3 regions of the Streptomyces purpurogeneiscleroticus genome follow, and region 1 is predicted to be linked to each of the others. Evidence: riboswitches for the same ligand, from Rfam matches in the RefSeq annotation. Region 1 holds a riboswitch; each other region holds the start of a gene.
What was found. A riboswitch is a leader RNA that binds a small molecule or an ion and turns the genes downstream of it on or off. The one in region 1 is predicted to bind cobalamin.

Region 1 (7,674 bases):
GGGCGGACGGTTGGAGCTGCGCGGACGGCCGGGGCTGGGCGTCGGTCGCCCCGACCGGAGATGCCGGGGGCGCCGGGGTCCGCCCCGCCAGCCGGTCCCGCAGCGCGCCGGCCTTGCGGCGGGCGTCCCGTACGGTCAGCGGCAGCGGGGACCAGCCCGCCGCCCGGCCGAGGGCGACGACCGGCGGGTGGACCGGGGAGACGGCCATGATCGCGGCGGGCTCGCCGATGACGGGCGCGGCGCCGGGCGCCGGCAGCAGGATGACCTGGTCCGCGTACTGCACGACGCGCTCCAGCCGGTGCTCGGCCAGCAGCACCGTCGTGCCGAGGTCGTGGACCAGGCGCTGGAGCACGGCCAGTACCTCTTCGGCGGCGGCCGGGTCCAGCGCGGAGGTCGGCTCGTCCAGGACGAGCACCTTGGGGTGCGTGGTGAGGACGGACCCGATGGCGACGCGCTGCTGCTGGCCGCCGGAGAGGGTGCTGATGGGGCGGTCGCGCAGCCCGGCGAGGCCGAGGAGGTCGAGGGTCTCCTCGACGCGGCGGCGCATCACGTCGGGGGCGAGGCCGAGCGATTCCATGCCGTACGCCAGCTCGTCCTCGACGGTGTCGGTGACGAAGTGGGAGAGCGGGTCCTGGCCCACCGTGCCGACCACGTCGGCCAGTTCGCGCGGCCGGTGGGTGCGGGTGTCGCGGCCGTCGACGGTGACCCGGCCGTGCAGGGTGCCGCCGGTGAAGTGCGGTACCAGGCCGGAGACGGCGTTCAGCACGGTCGACTTGCCGACACCGGACGGGCCGACCAGCAGGCAGAGTTCGCCCTCGGGGACGGTCAGGTCGACCCCCTGGACGGCGGGCGCGCCGGCGTCCCCGTAGGTGACCGACACCTGCTCGAACCGGATCACGTCGTCGTCTCCTTCGGGTCCTTCGGGTGCTGCGGGCGTTGCTTTGCGGGCTTCGCGGATTTCGCGGGTTTCGCGGGCGGGTTCGCCGGTACCGGAGCGACGAACGCCGGCACCAGCCCGACCAGCACCGAGAGCGCGGGCCAGAGCGGGAGCTCCGGCGCCGTCAGCGGGACGGCCGGCGGGTGCAGGGCCGCGGGCGCGTACGAGCCCGCCCGGATCATCAGCGCGGCCACCGCCACGCCGGAGCCCGCGACCAGCCAGGCGCGCGGGCCCCAGCGGTCGGGCCGATAGCGGGTGCGGACCGAGCGGCGGCCGCCCAGCCACAGCCCGGCGAGCGCGGCAGCGAGCCCGGCGGCCAGCACCGGCAGCCCGTACCCGGCGCCCTGGGCCGCGAGCAGTCCGTACGTACCGGCGCAGATGCCGAGGAGGCCGCCGAGCGTGAGGGCCGTGGTGGTGTGCCGGACAGCGCGCGGCACTTGCGCGCTGCGCCCGTACCCGCGGGCGTCCATCGCCGCGGCGAGCGCCACCGAACGCTCCAACGCGCCTTCCAGTACCGGCAGTCCGACCTGGAGCAGCGCCTTGACGCCGCGGTCGGGGCGGCCGCGCAGCCGGCGTGCGGCGCGCAGTCGCTGGACGTCCGCGACCAGGTTCGGGGCGAAGGTCATCGCCACGACGACGGCAACGCCCGCCTCGTAGAGCGCGCCGGGCAGGGACTTCAGCAGCCGGGCCGGGTTGGCGAGCGCGTTGGCGGCGCCCACGCAGATCAGCAGCGTGGCCAGCTTCAGCCCGTCGTACAGCGCGAAGAGCATGCCCTCGGCGGTGACCCGGCCGCCGATCCGCACGCCGCGCGCCCAGTCCGGCAGCGGCACTTCGGGGAGCGTGACCAGGACGTGCGTACCGGGGACGGGCGAGCCGAGCACGAAGGCGAAGACCAGCCGGATGGCGAGCACGACCAGGCCGAGCTTGACGAACGCCCCGTAGGACCGGGCCCAGGGCGCGTCGGAGCGGCGGGCCGCGACCACGTATCCGGCGACGCCGATGAGCAGGCCGAGGAGGAGCGGGTTGGTGGTGCGGGACGCGGCCGTCGCCAGGCCCAACGCCCACAGCCACCACGCGCCGGCGTGCAGCGCGCGCCCCCGCGTGGCGAGGGGAGCGCGCAGTCGGTCAGGGGCGCGCAGCCGGGCAGAGGCGCGGCGACCCGGCCGTGCGCCCGTCACGTCGCCCGTCACGTCGGTCCTCACGGTTCCCTGGTGGCCGGTCATTCGCGCCGGCGCCGGGCCTGCCACACCGCGGCGGCGCCGAGGACGGCGACCGCGGCGATGCCGCCGATCAGTCCGGCGGAGGGCCCGCCGTCATCGGAGTCGGACGCCCCGGAGTCGGACGCCCCGGAGTCGGACGCCCCGGCGTCGGGCGCCGCGGACCCGATGGTCTCCTCGGACTCCTTCGAGGACCCGCCCGCCTGCTCCGCGCACCCCGTCTTCGGGTAGCCCGAAATCGCGCACAGCAGCGCGCTGGAGTCGTACCGCAGCGGCGCCGCGACCGCGGCCAGGGCGTCGCCCGCGCTCGCGTCCTCGGCCACCCGCGCGCACTCCGTACGGGCCGCGGGCGGGGTCTCGCCCTTCGGGGCGTCGGCCGCCGTGCCGAAGTCGAGGACGACGGCGACCCGCTTGCGGCCGTCCGCCGCCTTCGTACCGCCGCAGACCGCGTCGAAATCGGCGGCCGCGCGCGGCTTCGCGGCGCGCGCGGAGTCGGCGCTGACGGTGAAGCGGAAGCCGGCCACGCCGCCGTCTTCGGGGCGCGCCGTCGACGGCCCCTCGGTGGCGTACGTCCAACCGCCCCCGTGGGCCGCCGCGTCCGCCGTCCAGAAGGACCAGTAGCGGTACTCCTCGGCGTGCGCGGGCGCGGCGGCCAGGCCCGTGGCCGCCCCGGCCAGGGCGAGCGCGCCGAGGCCGCGCGCGAGACGAACGGCGCTGCTCACAGCTGGTTCTGCTTCCTGCGCCCGCTCAGCAGGAAGCCGATGCCCGCGCCTGCGGCCAGGCCGACGAGCACGACCCACCACACGGAGACGCCGCCCTCGTCCTGCTGTTCCTTGTCGGCCTGCTGGTCCGAGGCGGCGGACGCCGGCTTCGGACCGGTCGCGTTCAGCTTCGACACCAGGTCGGTGCCGCCGAAGTCGCGCGGGTCGCCGCCGGTGGCGTGCGCGGCGAGGATCAGCTGCGCGTACGCGGCCGGGCCGCTCTGCTTCGCCCAGGCCGCCGAGTGCCCGCGCAGCCAGCCCAGCGACTGCTTCGCCGCGTCGGCGCGCCCCGCGGCGGCCAGCGCGACGACGGCGTCGGCGGTGTTGCCGACGTCCGGCTGCGACTCGGCGCCGGGCATCGCGGACATCAGGTGGTGGCCGTGCGCGTCCAGGACGGAGGTGAGGTGCTCCGCGGCAGCGCCGGCGGCACCTCTCGGTTCCTCGGCCGCCTCCTCGCAGGACGTCTTCGCCGGGGCCTGCGCGCCCGGCTCGACGACGAAGCCCTTGCCGAGCGCCCCCAGTACCGCGGCGGCCGTCGCGTCCTCGTTGGCGGCGAGCTTCCCGTCCTTGGCCTGGAAGGCGAACGCGCCGCGGTCCTTCTCGTCGGCGTCGCAGCCGAGGCGGAAGGCGAGCAGCCCCTCGTACGGCGTCTTCCCGCCCTTCTCGCCGTCCTTCTTGGCCGTCACCGACTCCGGCTTCGTGCCCGTGGCGGCCAGCGCGCCGATCACCACCGAGGTGGAGTTGGCGTCGCTCGGGGCACCGGCGGCGGAGCCCCAGCCGCCGTCGTCGTTCTGCGCGGACTTCAGCCAGGAGACGCCCTCGCGCACCGCGTCCGCGTGCCCGCCGATCGCGGCCAGTGCCTGCACGGCGGCGGCCGTCTGATTGGTGTCCCGCATCGTCTTCGCGTCGCAGGGCTGCTTCGGGTCGGCGCGGTACGCGGTGAACGCGCCGTCGGCGCACTGCTGTCCGGCGAGCCAGTCCACCGCCGAGTCCGCCGGGCGCACGCCCGTGGTGTCCTGCGCCAGCAGTGCCAGCGACTGCCTCCAGACGCCGTCGTACTTCGGGTCCGTGCTGCCGTACAGGCCCTTCGGGAGCTTCGGGGACGCGGCGGGCGCGGGGTCGGCGGCGAACGCGGCCGGGGCAGCGGCCGCGCACAGCACGGCGGCGGCCAGGGCCGCGGCGCAGCGGCGCGCCGGGGCGGCGAGGGAGCGGGCCGTGATGGCCATGGGGTCGGTGCCTCTCGGTCGGTTCGCGGGGTGCGCGAGGTGGGAGGTCACGCAGCCGTACTCCGCCGCACCACGTCCGCGACGCGCGCGGGCGCGGTGGCACCGGGCTCAGCTCCGTATACCTCGACGGTGCCGCGCGCCGGGCGGCCGCTGAAGGGCGGCCGTGCGGTACGCGGGAGCCTTGGGTGTGCCCCGCCGGGTGTTCCGGCTCGCTCCGGCGCACGGGTGCGCGCCAGCGCTCACGGCTGCGGGTCAGCGCCGGTTTTCCACCGGCTTCCCCCGGTCGGGCACGAATGAACTTGTCCGGACCACTTTAACCGGCGGGTAGCGACCGGTCCCCGGCACGTACGGAGTGACGTACGCCTTCGCCCCCGGGCGGGAAGTGCCTCACACCGCCCGGTACGTCACCGGCTCCGAGCCCGGCACCGCCTCGGCCAGCCCCCGCTTCACCAGGCGCCGCAGATGCGCCTCGGCCTCCGAGACGGCGATGGTGCGCGAGCCGTACGGGATCTCCTCCCACGGGCGGTTCCACGTCATGGTCTCGGCGAGCTGCCAGGGCGTGAGCGGGGTGGCGAGCAGGGCGCGCAGGTCCGCGAGCCGTTCCTCGTGGTGCGCGACGATCTCCGCCGCCCGCTCGGCGGCGCCGGTGAAGGCGTGCTGGTGCGCGGGCAGTACCTCGGCGACGCCGAGCCGCGCGATCCGCTCCAGGGAGTCGAGGTAGTCGCCCAGGGGATCGGTGACCGTCGCGTCGTCCGGGTCCTCGTACAGGCCAACGTGCGGGGAGATGCACGGCAGCAGGTGGTCGCCGGAGAAGAGGCGCCCGTTGCCGGGGTGCGCCGCCGGGTGCGCCTCCTCCAGGTGCAGGCACACATGGCCCGGGGTGTGGCCCGGCGTCCAGACCGCGCGCAGCCGCCGCCCCGCGAGGTCCAGCAGCTCGCCGGGGACGATCTCGCGGTCCGGGAGCGCGGGACGGTTCTCGGGGAGCCCGCGTGTGCGCCCCTCGGCGCGGGCCGTGTAGAGCGGCGCGAGGTGGTCCTCGGGCGCGCCCGCCGCGGCCAGCTTCTCGATGAGGTACGTGAGCCAGGTGCCCGGCTCCGCCTCACGGGTGCGGCGCACGACCTCCGTATCGGCGGCGTGCATGGCGATCCACGCGCCGGACGCCTCCCTGACCCGCGCGGACAGGCCGTGGTGGTCGGGGTGATGGTGGGTGACGAGTACGCCGTGGAGTTCGGTGATGTCGGTGCCGCAGGCGGTGAGCCCGGCGGCGAGCGCGTCCCAGGAAGCCGGATCGTCCCAGCCGGTGTCGATCAGCACCGGGCCGCGGTCCGTCTCCAGGACGTGCACGAGGGTGTGCCCGAGCGGGTTGTCCGGTATGGGGACGGCGATGCTCCGGACCCCGCCCCGGTGGTCGATCACGTGCGGCATGCCATGCCCCTCTCGGCCCGCACGCCGTCGCGTGCATTGTCCAGCATAACTAGAACTGGTATCAGTTCTGATGCAGCGTCAGGTAATGAGCCGGGTAACACATCGGGTAACGCGACCGCAGGAGGCGGAGTCGATGGCCGATCTGATCGAGCACGGACAGCTCTACATAGGCGGTGAGCTGGTCGATCCGGCCGGCGAGGACACCATCGAGGTCATCTCCCCGCACACCGAACAGGTCATCGGCCGGGTGCCGCACGCCTCGCGGACCGACGTGGACCGCGCCGTCACGGCCGCCCGCGCGTCCTTCGACTCCGGGGTGTGGGCGGACACACCGCTCGCCGACCGGATCGCGGTCGTCACGCGGATCAAGGACGCGTTCGCCGTACGGAGCGAGGAGTTCGCGCGGCTCATCAGCGCGCAGAACGGCACGCCGTACACCGCGGGCGTCATGGTGCAGTCGCTGGCCGCGATGATGGCGTGGGACGCGGCGATCACGGTCGCCGGCGACTTCGTGTACGAGGAGCGGCGGCAGGGCGTCCTCGGGCCGCTGTTGATCCGCCGCGAGCCGGTCGGGGTGGTCGCGGCCGTGGTGCCGTGGAACGTCCCGCAGTTCACCGCCGCCGCCAAGCTCGCCCCCGCGCTGCTGGCCGGGTGCTCGGTGGTGCTGAAGGTGTCGCCGGAGACGCCCCTGGACGCGTACCTGCTCGCGGAGATCGCCACCGAGGCGGGACTGCCCGAGGGCGTGCTCTCCATCCTTCCGGCAGACCGGGAGGTCAGTGAGTACCTGGTCGGGCACCCGGGCGTGGACAAGGTGTCCTTCACCGGGTCGGTCGCGGCTGGCAAGCGGGTCATGGAAGTGGCCGCGCGCCATCTGACCCGCGTGACCCTGGAGTTGGGCGGCAAGTCGGCCGCGGTGATCCTGCCGGACGCGGACCTGGACGCGGCGGTCGCCGGGATCACCCCCTTCGCGTGGATGATCAACGGGCAGGCGTGCGTGGCGCAGACCCGCATCCTCGCGCCCCGCTCGCACTACGACGAGATCGCCGAACGGTTCACCGCGGCCGCCAACTCGCTGAAGGTCGGCGACCCGCTGGACGCGGCCACCGAGGTCGGCCCGCTGGTCGCCGAGCGGCAGCGCCGCCGCTCGCTGGAGTACATCGCGTCCGGGCAGCAGGAGGGCGCCAAGGTGCTGGCCGGCGGCGGCCGTCCGGCGGACCGGGACACCGGCTGGTACGTCGAGCCGACCCTCTTCGGCGAGGTCACCCCCGGCATGCGGATCGCCCGCGAGGAGATCTTCGGCCCGGTGATCTGCCTGTTGCCGTACGAGGACGAGGCGGAGGCGGTACGGATCGCGAACGACTCCGACTACGGACTGTCGGGCTCGGTGTGGACGGCCGACACCGAGCGCGGCATCGAGGTGGCGCGCCGGGTGCGCACCGGTACGTACTCCGTGAACACCTTCAGCCTCGACATGCTCGGGCCGTTCGGCGGCTACAAGAACAGCGGCATCGGGCGGGAGTTCGGACCCGAGGGGTACGGCGCGTATCTGGAGCACAAGATGATCCACCTGCCGGCGGGGGCTTGAACGCATGGGTGACCGTTGGCAGGTGGAGGTGGACCGCGGGGTCTGCATCGGCTCGGGGCTGTGCGCGAGCGCGGCACCCGGGGACTTCCGGCTGGACTCCGCGCGGCAGTCGCACCCGGTCGCGGGCGTCACGGATGCCCGGGAGGCCGTGCTGGCGGCCGCCGAGGGATGTCCGGTCGAGGCGATCCTGATTACGGCGGCGGACTCCGGGGAATCAGTCTTCCCGCCGGAGGAGTAGCGCCCCGGCCGAGGCCCTGTCGAACAGGCGATCGACCTGCTGGTTCGTACTTAGAGTTACTTGTGCGTTCCTCACGGTGACCTCATGACGTCTGTGACTGTCCGTCCCTCCCCTTGCGTGGAAATCTCTATTCCACGCCGCCGAGGGGGGAGACGATGGACAAGCGGTACGAGGTGTACTGCCTGGCTGACAGGTATTTCTATGAAACCCCGGATCGTTTGTCCGTCGGGGAGAGCGCCGCGGCTGACGACAGTGCGGTGTACGAAGCGGCGCAGCGCGCAGTCC
Region 2 (7,674 bases), on a different contig from region 1:
CCCGAGGAGACCTCGCCGCGGGCGCTCTCCTCCACGACGCGCGCGACGATGATGTCGATGTTCCGGGCGATGCGCTTGCCGGCCCGCTCCAGCCGCGGGTCCGCCGCGACGTTCTTGCTGTACGGCACGAGCTCGGCCGTCGCCGCCAGCGAACGGGCGTGGTACGCGCAGGTCTCCAGCAGCGCTACCAGATAGCGGGCGGTCTGCCGGCGGCCCCGCAGCGGCGTGATCGGGTGCGTCAGCGGCTGCGTGGAGGCACGGAGATCGTCCAGCGCCGAGTCCAGGTCGCGCGCCTTGTCCAGCAGGTCGGCTGCGGGGCCGCCACTGAGCTGCGCCACCGCGGCCGTCACCACGTCGCGCAGCCGCTCCAGCACCGTGCCCAGCAGCTCGTCCGTGCGGCGGTCGGTGTGCACCGGCAGCACCAGCACGGCGGCGATGATCCCGCAGGCCGCGCCCAGCGCCGTCTCCTCGATGCGCAGCACCAGCACGGCCAGGCTGTAGGTGTTCAGCAGCGTGTAGAGCAGGCCCAGCATCGCGGTGACGCAGAAGGACATCAGCGCGTACGACAGCGGCGCCGTGAAGAACATCCCGAAGATGAAGAGCAGTACGAGGGCGAACGCGAGCCAGGTGTTGTTCCCGACGAGCCCCGCGAGCGCGACACCGGCGACCACGCCGAGGACCGTGCCCACCAGCCGGCGGTAGCCCTTGACCAGGATCTCGCCCGTCGAGGCGGTGTTGAGGAAGACCACCCAGCAGGTCAGCACCGCCCAGTACCAGCGCTGGCTGGAGAGGAACTCGCCGCCGATGATGGCCAGCGTCGAGCCCACCGCGACCTGGAACGCGGCCCGGGTGGTGGGCCGCTGCAGCCCGGTGCGCTCGTCGTCGGCCTCCTCGCCCGCCTCGTCCAGACCGGCCATCGCGACGTCCTCGGCGTCGAACTCCTCACGGGAGCGGGCCGTCGCGGGGGTGTCGTCGGACGCGTCCTGCGGTCCGTCCAGCGCGAGCCGTAGACCCAGCACGGCGCGCGCGGCCTCACCGATGCCGCGGAAGACGTCCTGGACGGCGGGCGAGGCCGCCGGCAGCTTGTCCTCGTCGCGGTAGCCGAGCAGCCGGTTCCGTACGTGGGCCAGGGCCATGCCGCGCTCGTCGGCACCGCGGCGCGCGATCAGCAGGTGCAGCGCGCTCAGGTCCCGGCGCAGGGTGCGGGTCGCGGCGTCCTCGCGCGGCAGCCGTTCGGCGGCGACCTGCAAGGGCGCGTGCGGCAGATGCATCGTGATGGTGTCGGCGCGCTCGGCGCTGCGCGCGTTGAGCAGGATGACGCCCAGCCGCTCGGCGGCGATCTCGGCGTCCGCGATACGGCGCTGGAGCCGCGCCGCCGTCGCCTCGTCCCGGGTCCCCTCCTCCAGCCGGCCCTGGATCATCAGGGCCGCCTCGTGCAGCCGGGCGGTGCGCCGCCGCAGACTGTCCAGGACCTTGTCCAGGTCGTCCGGAGTGGCGTCGAGCAGCTCTATCTGCGCCGCCACCAGCTGCGCGAGCCGCGCCCTGAACGCCTCGCGGAGCCGCCCCAGGGTGCGCTGGGGCGTCTCCGGTACGACGGCGAAACGGACGACCGCGCTGCACGCGAACGCGACGGCCAGCGTCAGAGACAGCTCCGGCAGCGCGCCGACGGTGGCCTGGACGAACAGCGACACGAAGTAGACCTGGAAGCCGATCAGGCCGAGGGCCGTGCCGCGGTCGCCGAACCGCCGTCCGTACACCGCGCCGAAGATCAGCAGCACGAAGAAGATGTCACCGGCGATGATCCGGGTGTGCAGGAGCGCTCCCAGCGACATCGCGGCGAGGGCGACGGGCAGGCCGCACGCGAGCGTGACGGCCTGGCCGCGCACCTCCTTCTCCTTGATCGCGAAGGTGGCGACCATGGCCGTCATGGCGCCCGCCACCATGTGGTTGACGTCCGTGCCGAGCAGCGCGAGGACGGCGAGGGCCAGTACGATCGCGCCGACCGTCCGCAGCCCTGCCATCAGCCGCAGCAGTCCCGGGTCGGACGCCGCGAAGCGGTCCCAGGTGCGGACGCCGGCCCGCCGTGTCGCTGCTATCACGCTGCCGTACTCTCCCGATGCTCGCCATGATCCATGGAGGCCCCAGCATCGCATGAGTCATGCCCCGGTACCGAGGTCGGCGTTCCGGTGACCGTCGACGGCCGCGAGCATCAGGAGTCATCGGAGAGTCAGGGAGTGTCCCTCCGCGTCAGAACCGTCCGGCGGACGCGGCGGGCCGCCGCGACCAGGTGCTCCAACGACGTACGGGTCTCCGGCCAGCCCCTGGTCTTCAGGCCGCAGTCGGGGTTGACCCACAGCCGCTCGGCGGGAACGGCCGTCAGTGCCGCGCGGATCAGGGCCTCGATCTCGTCGGTGTCCGGGACGCGCGGCGAGTGGATGTCGTAGACGCCCGGGCCGACCTCGCGCGGATACCCGGCGGCGGCCAGCTCGCCGGCCACCTGCATATGGGAACGGGCCGCCTCCAGGCTGATCACATCGGCGTCGAGGTCGTCGATGGCCGGCAGGATGTCGCCGAACTCCGCGTAACACATGTGCGTATGGATCTGGGTGTCCGGACGCACGCCGCCGGTGGCGAGCCGGAACGCCTCGGTGGCCCAGGCCAGATAGGCCACGTGGTCCGCGCCGCGCAGCGGGAGCGTCTCGCGCAGCGCCGGCTCGTCCACCTGGATCACCGAGGTGCCCGCCGCCTCCAGGTCGGCCACCTCGTCCCGCAGCGCCAGCGCGACCTGGCGCGCGGTGTCGGCGAGCGGCTGGTCGTCACGGACGAAGGACCAGGCCAGCATGGTGACCGGGCCGGTGAGCATGCCCTTGACCGGCCGCCCGGTGAGCGACTGCGCGTACCGGGTCCAGCGCACCGTCATCGGCTCCGGGCGCGAGACGTCACCGGCCAGCACCGGCGGGCGGACGTAGCGGGTGCCGTAGGACTGGACCCAGCCGTGCCGCGTGGCGAGGTAGCCGGTCAGCCGCTCGGCGAAGTGCTGCACCATGTCGTTGCGTTCCGGCTCGCCGTGCACCAGGACGTCGAGCCCGGCCTTCTCCTGGTAGGCGACGACCTCGCGAATCTCCGCCGCGATGCGCTCCTCGTACGCGGCCTCGTCGATCCGCCCGGCGCGCAGATAGGCGCGGGCGGTGCGCAGCGCGGCCGTCTGCGGGAAGGAGCCGATGGTGGTCGTGGGCAGCGGCGGCAGCCCGAGGTGGGCGCGCTGGGCGGCGGACCGCTCGGGGTACGGCTGGGAGCGCCGGCAGTCGGCGGCGGTGACGGCCGCGGCGCGGGCCCGGACGGCCGGGTCGTGGGTGAGCGCCGCGCCGGTGCGGGAGGCGAGGTCGGCGCGGTTGGCGGCGAGTTCGGCGGCGATGACGCCGGTGCCGTGCGTCAGTCCGCGGGCCAGTGTGACGAGCTCGGCGGTCTTCTGCCGGGCGAAGGCGAGCCAGCGGGCGATCTGCGGGTCGATGTCGCGCTCGGCGGCCGCGTCCAGCGGGACGTGCAGCAGCGAGCAGGAGGCCGCCACGTCCACCCGGTCGGCGAGGCCCAGCAGGGTGCCGAGGGTGGCGAGGGACTTCTCGTGGTCGTCGATCCAGACGTTGCGGCCGTTGACGACGCCCGCGACCAGCCGCTTGCCGGGCAGGCCGCCGGCCGCCGCGAGGTCGTCCAGATTGCCGGCCGCCGTCTCGGTGAAGTCCAACGCCAGTCCCTCGACGGGGGCCTTGGCCAGTACCGGCAGGGCCTCGCCGAGCCGGCCGAAGTAGGTCGCGACCAGGAGCTGCGGGCGGTCGGTGAGGGCGCCGAGGTCGCGGTAGGCGCGGGCCGCCGCGTTGAGTTCGGCCGGGGTGCGGTCCTGCACGAGCGCCGGCTCGTCCAGTTGTACCCACTCGGCGCCGGCTGCCCGCAGATCGGCGAGGACCTCCGCGTACACGGGCAGCAGCCGGTCGAGCAGGGTCAGCGGCTCGAAGCCGGGGTCGACACCGGGGGCGGGCTTGGCGAGCAGCAGGTAGGTCACGGGGCCGACCAGGACGGGCCGCGCCGTGTGGCCGAGCGCGCGGGCCTCGCTCAGCTCGCCGGCCTGCTTGCGCGAGTCGGCGGCGAAGACGGTGTCGGGGCCCAGTTCCGGCACCAGGTAGTGGTAGTTGGTGTCGAACCACTTGGTCATCTCCAGCGGCGCCGCGTCCTGCGTGCCGCGGGCCATGGCGAAGTACCCGCCCAGGGCGTCCGTTTCGACGGCGGCGCGGTGCCGGGCGGGGATCGCGCCGACCATGACGCTGGTGTCCAGTACGTGGTCGTAGTACGAGAAGTCGCCGGTCGGCACCTCGTGCAGGCCCGCCTCCGTCAGCTGCCGCCAGACGGAACGGCGCAGGTCCGCGGCGGTCTTCTGGAGCGCGTCGGCGGTGACGCGGCCCTTCCAGTACCCCTCGACCGCCTTCTTCAGTTCCCGGTTCGGTCCCTGCCGGGGATAGCCGTACACGGTGGCCCGTACGGCCGTGGCGGTGTTTTTGCTGGTCACGTGGCTCTCCTTCGCGAGCGTGTCTCCGAGTGCCCGGCGACGGGCACGAGAGCGCGAAGGGAGTGCACAGCGGACGGGCCGCCGCGCACTCGTGTGCCGCGTCCCTGCTGTACGCCGACCCGCCCTCGAGGTCACCGGGAGACCGCACACGACGGGTCGCGTGCGGGCAACGGGCAGGTCTTCGGACTCACGAGCACGTCCGCCCGAAGGCGAACACCTACTGGCCGTCGCTTCCCGGACCCGGTCGGTCCAGTGCGTATGACGGCGGTCGTTCTCGCTCACCGCTGCGGGGCAGTCCCGGATTCCCACCGGGTTCCCTCTTGCGACGCGCCTGCCTGGCGGACAGGGCGAACCAGCTGCACGCATCAGGCTATGCCCTGCCACCTCCCGCGTGCCATCCCCCCTAGATCGATATTAGGTTAGCCTTGCCTAAGTGAGACTGTTCGTGGCGCGGGCTCCAGCGGCTCCGTGCTGCCCAGGAAAGCGGGAGAGATGTACGTCCTTGACGGTCCCGGCGTACGGGACTCGCGGCCATCGCGCACGGCAGGCCCGTGTGTCGAACGCCTCGCCGCCCGGCTCGCCACCGCCGCCGAAGCCGAACGACCGGCCCTGCTCGCGGACTTCTGGGCGGAGGTCGAGCGGCGCGGCACCCCCCTCGTCGAAAAGGCCGCCGACGATCCCGGGTGGTACGCGGTCACCTTCCTCCGGCGCGGTCACCGCGCCACCTGCCAGGTGCTGCTGCTGGCCGACGGCGTCACCGACCCCGGCGACCTCACCCCCGCCCTGCTGGACCGGCTGCCGGGTACCGATGTCTGGCACCTGACGTATCTGCTGCCTGCCGGCAGTGGCGGCGCGTACCGGCTCGCCGCGGACATCTCGCCCGGCGGCGCGCCTGCCGACCCCGGCCGCCGGCGGCAGCGACTGCGTGCACTGTGTGCGTACGCCGCGGCAGACCCGCTCAACACCCGTTCTGCAGAAGGGGTTTGGGGTGACTCGGACGGCTCCGTGTACGCGGTGCCGACTGCCGCCGGGTAATCCCGCGGAACACCGACCGGACCCGTCGGGCCGACCGTCCGACTGTCCGACAAGCTGACCTGACGTGTCGTCAGGCAGAGTGCCGGAATGTGCCGTATGTGCCCTCTATCTTGCTCGTATGAGTCGAGTGCCTGATTCCGCCCTTAATGACCGGATTGCCATCATCGGTATCGGCTGCCGCCTGCCCGGCCATGCCAACGACCACCGGGCGTTCTGGCGGAACCTGGCCGAGGGCCGGGACTGTATCGTCCCGACCCCGGCCGACCGGTACGACGTCACCACCCTGGGCACCCGGGACCGGGCCAAGCCCGGGCGGCTGGTCGGCGGCCGCGGCGGGTACATCGACAGCTTCGACGCATTCGACCCGGCGTTCTTCGGCATCAGCCCGCGCGAGGCCACGCACCTCGACCCGCAGCAGCGCAAGCTCCTGGAGGTCTCCTGGGAAGCCCTGGAGGACGGCGGGCAGCGCCCGGCCGGCCTGGCGGGCCGCGACATCGGCGTGTTCATCGGAGCTTTCACGATGGACTACAACATCCTGCACTACGCCGACCTGGACTTCCTTACGGCACACACCGCGACCGGCACCATGATGACGATGGTGTCGAACCGCATCTCGCACGCCTTCGACTTCCGCGGGCCCAGCGTCTCCCTCGACACCGCCTGCAGCTCCTCCCTCGTCGCTCTGCACCTTGCCCGGCAGAGCCTGCTGCGCGGCGAGACCGACCTCGCGCTGGCCGGCGGCACGCTGCTGCACTGCGCGCCGCACTTCACCATCGCCGAGAGCAAGGGCGGCTTCCTCTCCGTCGACGGCCGGTCGCGCGCCTTCGACGCGGCGGCCGACGGCTACGTACGCGCCGAGGGCGTCGCCGTCGTGGCACTGAAACGACTGGCCGACGCCGTGCGCGACGGCGACCCGGTGCACGCCGTGGTGCTCGGCAGCGGGGTGAACCAGGACGGGCGGACCAACGGCATCACCGTGCCGCGCGAGGACGCCCAGGTGGATCTCGTACGGAAGGTGTGCGCCGAGGCGGGCGTCGTGCCCGGCAGCCTGCAGTACATCGAGGCGCACGGCACCTCCACCCCGGTCGGCGACCCGATCGAGGCCCGGGCGCTCGGCCGTGTCCTGTCCGACGGGCGCCCGCCCGGTGCCCCCTGCTACGTGGGCTCGGTCAAGACCAACATCGGGCACACCGAGGCCGCCGCCGGCATCGCGGGACTCCTCAAGACGGTGCTCGCCCTGAAGCACCGGAAGATCCCGCCGCACCTCAACCTGGAGCGGCTCAACCCGGCCCTCGAATCGGCCGCGCTGCCCTTCGAGATCCCGGACCGGCTGGTCGACTGGCCCGCGCACGACGGGCCCGCCCGGGCCGGCGTCAACTCCTTCGGCTTCGGCGGCACCAACGCCCACGTACTGCTGGAAGAGGCACCGGCGCCCGCGGCCGCTTCCCGGCCCGGACCGCCGCAGCGCAGCCGGACGATCCTGCCGCTGAGCGCCCGCCACCCGGAGGGGCTGCGCGCACTCGCCACCGGCCTCCGCGCCGAGCTCTCCGGCGCGCACGGCACGCCGCCCGCCCTCGCCGACCTCGGCCACACCCTCGCCCACCGCCGCGAACACCACGCGCACCGGCTCGCGGTGGTCTACTCCCCGGCGGCACCCGACTCGCTGGACGAGGCGCTGGCCGCGTACGAGCGGGGCGAGCAGCACCCCCGCGTCGTCACCGGCCACAGCCGCGAGCGCCAACACCCGGGAGCTACCTGGGTGTTCACCGGTATGGGGCCGCAGTGGTGGGGGATGGGCCGCGGGCTGCTGGCGACCGAACCGGTGTACCGCGCGGCCGTCGAGGCGTGCGACCGCGAGATCCGGGCCCAGGCCGGCTGGTCCCTGCTGGACGAGCTCGCCAAGGACGAGGCCGAGTCGAGGATGGGCGAGACCTGGCTCGCGCAGCCCGCCAACTTCGCGCTCCAGACCGGCCTCGCCGCCCTTTGGCGCAGCCACGGGCTCCGCCCCGACGCCGTCGTCGGCCACAGCACCGGTGAGGTCGCCGCGTGCTACGAAGCCGGGGTCCACACCCTCCCCGAGG
Region 3 (7,674 bases), on a different contig from region 1:
GGGGCCTCGACCTCCCGCAGCTCTTCCTGCCCCTGATGCCCGCCGTCGCGGCACTGCCCGCGATCTGGCGGTCGGGCGGGCGCGACGTGCTGGGCGCGGGCGCCGCGGCGCTCGGCGGCGTCGCGGTACTGGGCTGGGGCGCCCGCCCGGGGAACGCGATAGCGGCACTGGCGGGCGTGCTGACCGTCATCGCGCTGATCCGCGCCGCAGCCCGCCGCAGCCGCCGCCAGGAGTCCAAGCTCGCCCGCCTCGGCCGGCTGGCCCAGGTGACCCAGGCGGCGGTGCTGCCCCGGCCGCCCGAGTCGGTGGGCGGGGTACGGCTGGACGCGCGGTACCTCGCGGCCACCCCCGGCGCCACGGTCGGCGGCGACATCTGCGGCGCCGAGCGCACCCCCTTCGGCGTGCGGCTGCTCATCGGCGATGTGTCGGGCAAGGGCTTGGACGTGGTCGCGACGGCCGCCGAGACGCTGCACATCTGGCGGGAGCTCGCGCACCACGAGAGCAGCCTGGCGGGCATCGCGCTGCGCATGGACACCGCCGTCACCCGCATCCACCACCACGACGGCTTCGTCACCGCGCTGCTGATCAATGTGTACGACGACGGCCGGGTGGAGCTGCTGAGCTGCGGCCATCCGCCGCCGCTGCTGGTGCGCGACGGCCGGGCCACCTGGCTCGCCGGGCTGGACGCGACGGCCCCGCTCGGGCTGATGCGGATGGTGCAGGACCGGTGCCCGACCGCGGTCGTGCGGCCGGCGCCGGACGACTGGCTGCTGCTGTGCACGGACGGGGTGGCCGAATGCCGGAACGAGGCGGGCGAGTTCTACCCCCTCGCCGAGCGCCTCACGGCCCTCTGCGGCCGCGAGCCGACCGCCGTCCTGGACGCCCTCGAGGTCGATCTCGCCCGTCACCGCGACGGCGGCTGCCGGGACGACGCGATGATGCTGCTCATCCGCCCGCCGTCCCGGCAGCACTCCACCTGATCCCCGGGCCCGGCCGGAGTACTCAGCGGGACTCCGGCGGCGGAGGCGGCGTGGGCGCGCCGGCCGGCGGGGCGATCTTCGCGTGGACGGTCGCGGGGGCCGTCACGGTCGTGGCGGCCACCGGAGCCTCCGTACGGGGCAGCACGGCATCCCGCCGCGCACCCGGGTCCCAGCCGGTCTCCACCACCCGCTTCTGCACGAGCACGGCACCGCCCAGCACCGCCAGGCCGATGGCCAGCATCAGCACGACGGCGCCCGCCCCGCCCAGCTCGGCCGCGTTCCCGATCAGCGCGCCGAACCAGCCGAAGTCCGCGTCCCCGAAGGTGGTGTTCTCCTCGCCGAACGCGCCGAGCACCTTCAGGAGCAGCGCGGGCAGGAAGGTGATGAGGACGCCGTTGACGAAAGCGCCGAGGGCCGCGCCGCGCCGGCCGCCCGTCGCGTTGCCGTACACGCCGGCCGCGCCGCCGGTGAAGAAGTGCGGCACCAGCCCCGGCAGGACCAGCGCGAGGCCGAACCACGGGTGGAAGAGCGCGGAGAGCAGCCCGAGGCTGACCAGACCGCCGAGGAAGCTGCAGAGGAAGCCGATGAGCACGGCGTTCTGCGCGTACGGGAAGACGATCGGCGCGTCCAGCGACGGCACCGCACCGGGCACCACCTTCTTGGCGATGCCCTGGAAGGCCGGGACCAGCTCGCCCAGGATGGTCCGCACGCCGAACAGGATGATCGCGACGGCGATGCCGAACTGCAGGCCCTGCATGACGGACTGCATGAGGTAGTTGCCGAAGCCGGTGGCGGCCGCGCCGCCGTCGGGCGCGAACGCCTTGAACGCAGTGCCCCGGCCCGCCTTCGCCAGGAACAGCATCGCCATGATCACGTAGATCAGGACCATGGACAGCGCGGTGGCCACCATCGAGTCCCGCAGGAAGCGCAGCCCCTCGGGCAGCTTCATGTCCTCCGTACTGCGGCTGCGCCTGCCGACCAGCTGACCGGTCGCGCCCGCCGCGACGTACCCGGCGGTGCCGAAGTGGCCGATGGCGATGGTGTTGTCGCCGGTGATCCGCTTGGTCCACGGGTGCGCGAAGGCCGGCATGGAGACCAGCAGGATGCCCAGCAGCACGCCGCCGACCAGCACCACCACGGCCGAGGACTGGCCGGCGGTGGCCAGCACCACGGTCAGCAGGGTCGCCATGAACAGCATGTGGTGGCCGGTCAGGAAGACGTACCGCAGCGGCGTGAAGCGGGCCAGCAGCAGGCTGACCCCGAAGCCGACGATCATCAGCCAGGCGACCCGGGCGCCGAACTGCGCCTGCGCGATGCCGACGATCGCCTCATTGGTCGGGATGACGCCGTGCGCGCCGGTCGCGCCCTGGATCATCTCGCCCAGCGGGGCGAGCGCCGTGACGACCAGCCCGGCGCCCGCGCCGATCAGCAGGAAGCCCAGCGTCGCCTTGATGGCGCCGCCGATGATCTGCCCGGCGGTCTTCTTCAGGGCGATCAGGCCGGTGGCCGTGATCAGGCCGACCAGGTACGCCGGCTGGCTGAGGACCTCGTTGACCAGGAATTCGGCGATCGATACGAGCCAGTGCATGGAAAACTGCGCCCTTCGTTACTGGACGTCGTAGGTGTCGCGGAGGATGCGGTCGACCTCACCCGTACTGGTGAAGTTCTCGACGACCTTCACCGGGACGCCGACGTCGCCGAGCGTCCTCGCGATCTCGCCCGAGGTGAGGATGGCGACGGCCTCGCCGGCCTTGCCCTTGGCGGACATGGTGTCGGTCGCCTCGACGGTGACGTACTTCGTCCAGCCCCAGCGGTCGAGCACCTGCTCCAAGGTGTTCTTCAGGAAGAGGCTGGTGCCCAGGCCGTTGCCGCAGACGGTGAGGATCTTGTGCACGGACGTCCCGCCGCCGCCCGGCTGCCGCTCATCCGGCTCCTGCCGTTCTTCCGGCTCCTGGGGCGCGTCCCGGCCCGCCAGTACCGCGACCAGCGCCTCCGGCATCCGGGCCTCGTGCAGCGCCCGCTCGGTCTCCGGGTCACCGAGCAGCCGGGCGAGCGCCGCCATCGCCTCCGTGTGCGCCCCGGAGTCGCGCGCCGCGAGCCCGACGACCAGGCTCACCGGGTCGTTCGCCTCGTGCCCGAATTCCACCGGCTCGGCCAGCCGCACCCACGACATGCCGGTCTTCAGGACCGCGGGCGAGGGGCGGGCGTGCGCGAAGGCGAAGCCGGGCGCGATGACGATGTACGGCCCGTTCGCCTCGACGTTCTCGATCATTTCCGTGGTGTACTCGCCAGTACTGGTACCGGTCGCGACCATGAGGTCGCCGGCGGCCCGTACCGCCTCCCGCCAGTCCGCCGCCGCCACGTCCAGCCGCACGGCCTCGGCGGGAATCAGTTCGCTCAGTGTCGGCATGGACGGGATCGTCGCACGAAAACGCTTGCCTGGATATGCGCAGTGCGGCGCCGGAAGGGATCATCGGAACATGAACGTGAGGATGCGGGTCGCCCAGCAGGAGGAAGCCGACGAACTGCTCGGCCGCAGTCCGCTCGCCGCGCTGGTGGGCATGCTGCTGGACCAGCAGGTGCCGATGGAATGGGCGTTCACCGGTCCGTACACCATCGCCCGGCGGATGAACGGCGACGACCTGGACGCGCACGCCATCGCGGCGCAGGACCCGGAGGCGTTCGAGGAGCTGCTCGCCCGCAAGCCGGCCGTGCACCGCTATCCGCGCTCGATGGCCAAACGGGTGCAGCAGCTGTGCCAGTACCTCGTCGAGCACTACGACGGGGACGCCGAGGCCGTGTGGCGGGACGCACCGACCGGTGCCGAGCTGCTGAAACGCCTCAACGACCTGCCCGGCTTCGGCAAGCAGAAGGCACAGATCTTCCTTGCCCTCCTCGGCAAGCAGTTCGGCGTACGCCCCGAGGGCTGGCGCGAGGCCGCCGGCCCGTACGGCGAGGAGAACTCCCACCGCTCGGTCGCCGACATCACGGGCCCCGAGTCCCTGGCCGAGGTCCGCGCGTACAAGCAGCAGATGAAGCGAGCGGCGAAGAAGGCGGCGGGGAAGTAACAGGGGCGGCGGGCACAGGCCCGCCGCCCCTCTTCTTGTACTGCTGGTACTGCTTGTACTGCGCGCTCAGGTTTTTGTACTGCGCGCTCAGCCTTCCGGCGAGGCGGCCACCCGTGCCGCCCAGCGCTTTTCGACGCCGGAGAGCCGCCAGTAGGCGATCGCCGCCGCCCAGACGACGACGAAGAGGCCGACGATGATGTAGCCGACGTTGTCCAGCTCCAGGCCGGAGATCCAGCCGGTGACCGCATCCGTCAGGCCGAGCTTCTCGTGCAGCACGCTGACCAGCTCGATGGTGCCGATGAAGAGCGCCACCGCGATGGACAGGCCGGTGATCGTGAGGTTGTAGTAGACCTTCCGCACCGGGTTCGAGAACGCCCACTGGTACGCGAAGTTCATGAACGTGCCGTCGAGCGTGTCGAAGAGGCTCATCCCGGCCGCGAACAGCAGCGGCAGGCACAGGATCGCGTACCAGGGCAGCCCGGACGCGGCGCCGCTGCCCGCCATCACCATCAGCGTCACCTCGGTCGCGGTGTCGAAGCCGAGACCGAGGAGCAGCCCGATCGGGAACATCTGGCCCGGCCGCGTAATGGCCTTGGTGAACCGGCCCAGAATCCGGTTCATGAAACCGCGCGAGTTCAGCTGCCGTTCCAGCTCCGACTCGTCGTACTCGCCGGCCCGCATGGCACGGAAGACGCGCCAGATCCCGGCCAGCGCGACCAGGTTGAGGGCGGCGATGAGGTAGAGGAAGGCCCCGGAGACGGTCGTGCCGACCGTGCCGAGCACCTGGTGCGTACGGGACTCCTCGTCCATCAGCGTCCCGGCGAGCGCCGCGCCGCCCGAGACGAGCGCAGCCATGAGCACGACCATGCTGGAGTGGCCGAGCGCGAACCAGAAGCCCACCGAGACCGGCCGCTTCCCGTCCGCCATGAGCTTGCGAGTGGTGTTGTCGATGACGGCAATGTGGTCCGCGTCGAACGCGTGCCGCATGCCGAGGGTGTACGCGGTAATACCCAGGCCCACGCCGAACACCTGGGTGCCGACGGTGTAGTGGCCGGGCACGACGAGCAGGAACAGCACACCGAACGCGACGATGTGCAGAGCGGCTATGACCGCCAGCAGACCGGCGGTCCTTACGGTGTCACGGCGCTGCCAGCGATATTCGGGCAGCACGGAAGAAGAATTCGGGGCATCGGTGGGCAGGGCCATCCGGCGATCACGCTCCAGCACCTCGTGGAATCAATTCGTGAGATGCCGTGGCCGGTCTCCTGGCTTACGGGTACGCGCGCCCGTCCCGGCCTTCCCGCCCGCACTCTGCGGACAGTGGCCCCCCGTACGCTCGTGGTGCACGTACGGGGAAAAGGGTCGGTAGCTCCCCGATCACAGTGGCGAGGGCCGCTCCGGAATCGGACCCGAAGGTCTTCACCGGTCTTCCCGAGCACCACGGCCCGGCCACTCTAACCCCCTGCGTCCCGCTGCCGGGCGGTGTCCTTCGTCACCGGCTCGCGAGACACCGGCTCCCGGGACGCCGGCTCCTCCGCCGCCCAGCTCCCCAGCAGCCGCAGTGATTCCGCCGAGGCCGAGCCCGGCTCCGCGTGGTAGACGATCAGCTGCTGGTCCGGGTCGGCGGGCAGCCGCAGCGTCTCGTACGACAGGGTCAGCGGCCCGACCACGGGATGGTGCAGCCGCTTCACCCCGAAGCCCTTGTCCTGCACGTCGTGCGTGGCCCACAGCTGCCGGAACCTCTCGCTCTTGACCGACAGCTCCCCGATCAGCGAGGCGAGCAGCGGGTCATCGGGATGGCAGCCCGCGTCCATCCGCAGGAAGGCGACGATGTCGGCGGCCTTGCTCTCCCAGTCGACGTACAGCTCGCGGGCGGCCGGATCCAGGAAGACCTGCCACGCGACGTTCCGCTGCTCGAGCGGGAGCGCGGCGTAGTCGCCGAGCAGCGCGCACGCCATGCGGTTCCAGCCGATGACGTCCAGGCGGCGGCCCGCCACATACGCCGGTATCCCCTCCATCGAGTCGAGCAGCTGCTGGAGCGCGGGCCGCACCCGCTGCGGCCGCCCCGCGCCGCGCGAGCGCTTGGCCTTCGGCTTGACCAGATGGCTCAGATGCGCCCGCTCGGCCGCATTGAGCCGCAGCGCGCCGGATATCGCGTCGAGGACCGCCGTGGAGACGTTCTGCCCGTGGCCCTGCTCCAGTCTTACGTAGTACGCCACACTCACCCCGGCCAGCTGCGCGAGCTCTTCGCGCCGCAGGCCCGGCACCCTGCGCCGCCCGCTGTGCCGCGGCAGTCCGACGTCCTCGGGCTGCAGACGCGCGCGGCGGGTGCGCAGAAACTCGCTCAATTCTGTGCGCTGGTCCATAAGGCCAGTATCCGGGTGGTCGGGCACGGACGCCGGGCCGCGAGGGTGCCACTGCCAGTGGTAGGAACCGCGTTCGTACCAAAACGGGGGGTCTGGCTCCACTTCCGCGCGCGGAGCAGGCTCGATGGCATGACACACACCTCTGTCGCCGCGTATGCAGCACCCGCGCCCAAGGCACCCCTGGAGCGCACCACCATTCCGCGCCGCGAGCTCGGCGCGCACGACATCGAGATCGAGATCAAGTACGCGGGGATCTGCCACTCCGACATCCACCAGGTCGACAACGGCTGGGGCGAGGGCATCTTCCCGATGGTCCCGGGCCACGAGATCGCCGGTGTGGTCGCCGCGGTGGGCCCCGAGGTCACCCGCCACAAGGTCGGCGACCGGGTCGGCGTCGGCTGCATGGTCGACTCCTGCCGGGAGTGCGACAACTGCAAGGCCGGACTGGAGCAGCACTGCACCGGCACCGGCAACGTACAGACGTACAACGCCATCGGCCGGGACGGCGAGCCGACCTACGGCGGCTACTCCACGCACGTCGTGGTCTCCGAGGACTTCGCCCTCCGCATCCCCGAAGGCATCTCCCTGGACGCCGCCGCGCCGCTGCTCTGCGCCGGTATCACCGTCTACTCGCCGCTCTCGCGCTGGGGCGCGGGCCCCGGCAAGAAGGTCGCGGTCGTCGGCCTGGGCGGCCTCGGCCACATGGCCGTGAAGATCGCGCACGCGATGGGCGCCGAGGTCACCGTCCTCAGCCAGTCGCTGCGCAAGAAGGAGGACGGCCTGAAGCTGGGCGCCTCCGACTACCGCGCCACCTCCGACCCGGCCACCTTCGAGGAGCTGGCGGGCCGCTTCGACCTGATCATCAACACCGTCTCCGCCAACCTGGACGTGGACGCCTACCTCTCGCTGCTCCGCGCGCACGGCACGCTGGTGCAGGTCGGCGCGCCGGAGGACCGGCTCTCCCTCTCGCCGTTCTCGGTGATCGGCGGCAGCCGGGCGATGGCCGGTTCGATGATCGGCGGCATCCCCGAGACCCAGGAGATGCTCGACTTCTGCGCGGCGCACGGCCTCGGCGCGGAGATCGAGGTGATCCCGGCCGAGCAGATCAACGACGCGTACCGGCGGGTGCAGGCGAGCGACGTCCGCTACCGCTTCGTGATCGACGCCTCGACGATCTGATTCCCGGGGACGGGCCCGTGGACCGTGTGCTCCGCGGCCGGTCCGTCCCTTACGGAGCCGGGTGGCCGCTCGACGGCCGCC

Region 2: another riboswitch for cobalamin. It lies ahead of metE (5-methyltetrahydropteroyltriglutamate--homocysteine S-methyltransferase); the one in region 1 lies ahead of CCS38_RS19175 (SCO2321 family membrane protein).
Region 3: another riboswitch for cobalamin. It lies ahead of nicT (Nickel transporter NicT); the one in region 1 lies ahead of CCS38_RS19175 (SCO2321 family membrane protein).

What each region holds. Positions count from the first base shown of each region.
Region 1 is NZ_NHSG01000296.1:1,908-9,581, forward strand. Features, by position in the region: gene CCS38_RS19160 (ABC transporter ATP-binding protein) at 1-898, opposite strand, end outside; gene CCS38_RS19165 (energy-coupling factor transporter transmembrane component T) at 895-2,115, opposite strand; gene CCS38_RS19170 (SCO2322 family protein) at 2,157-2,876, opposite strand; gene CCS38_RS19175 (SCO2321 family membrane protein) at 2,873-4,141, opposite strand; cobalamin riboswitch at 4,319-4,458, opposite strand; gene CCS38_RS19180 (Strvi_7410 family MBL fold metallo-hydrolase) at 4,529-5,566, opposite strand; gene CCS38_RS19185 (aldehyde dehydrogenase) at 5,700-7,151, shown strand; gene CCS38_RS19190 (ferredoxin) at 7,156-7,389, shown strand; gene lanKC (class III lanthionine synthetase LanKC) at 7,545-7,674, shown strand, end outside.
Region 2 is NZ_NHSG01000364.1:20,639-28,312, reverse strand. Features, by position in the region: gene CCS38_RS25445 (FUSC family protein) at 1-2,021, opposite strand, end outside; gene metE (5-methyltetrahydropteroyltriglutamate--homocysteine S-methyltransferase) at 2,228-4,558, opposite strand; cobalamin riboswitch at 4,714-4,930, opposite strand; gene CCS38_RS25435 (enterochelin esterase domain-containing protein) at 5,051-5,593, shown strand; gene CCS38_RS25430 (non-ribosomal peptide synthetase/type I polyketide synthase) at 5,712-7,674, shown strand, end outside.
Region 3 is NZ_NHSG01000120.1:5,973-13,646, reverse strand. Features, by position in the region: gene CCS38_RS06210 (PP2C family protein-serine/threonine phosphatase) at 1-980, shown strand, start outside; gene ulaA (PTS ascorbate transporter subunit IIC) at 1,003-2,568, opposite strand; gene CCS38_RS06200 (PTS sugar transporter subunit IIAB) at 2,587-3,390, opposite strand; gene CCS38_RS06195 (HhH-GPD-type base excision DNA repair protein) at 3,461-4,048, shown strand; gene nicT (Nickel transporter NicT) at 4,136-5,254, opposite strand; cobalamin riboswitch at 5,287-5,506, opposite strand; gene CCS38_RS06185 (helix-turn-helix domain-containing protein) at 5,503-6,414, opposite strand; gene CCS38_RS06180 (NAD(P)-dependent alcohol dehydrogenase) at 6,544-7,593, shown strand.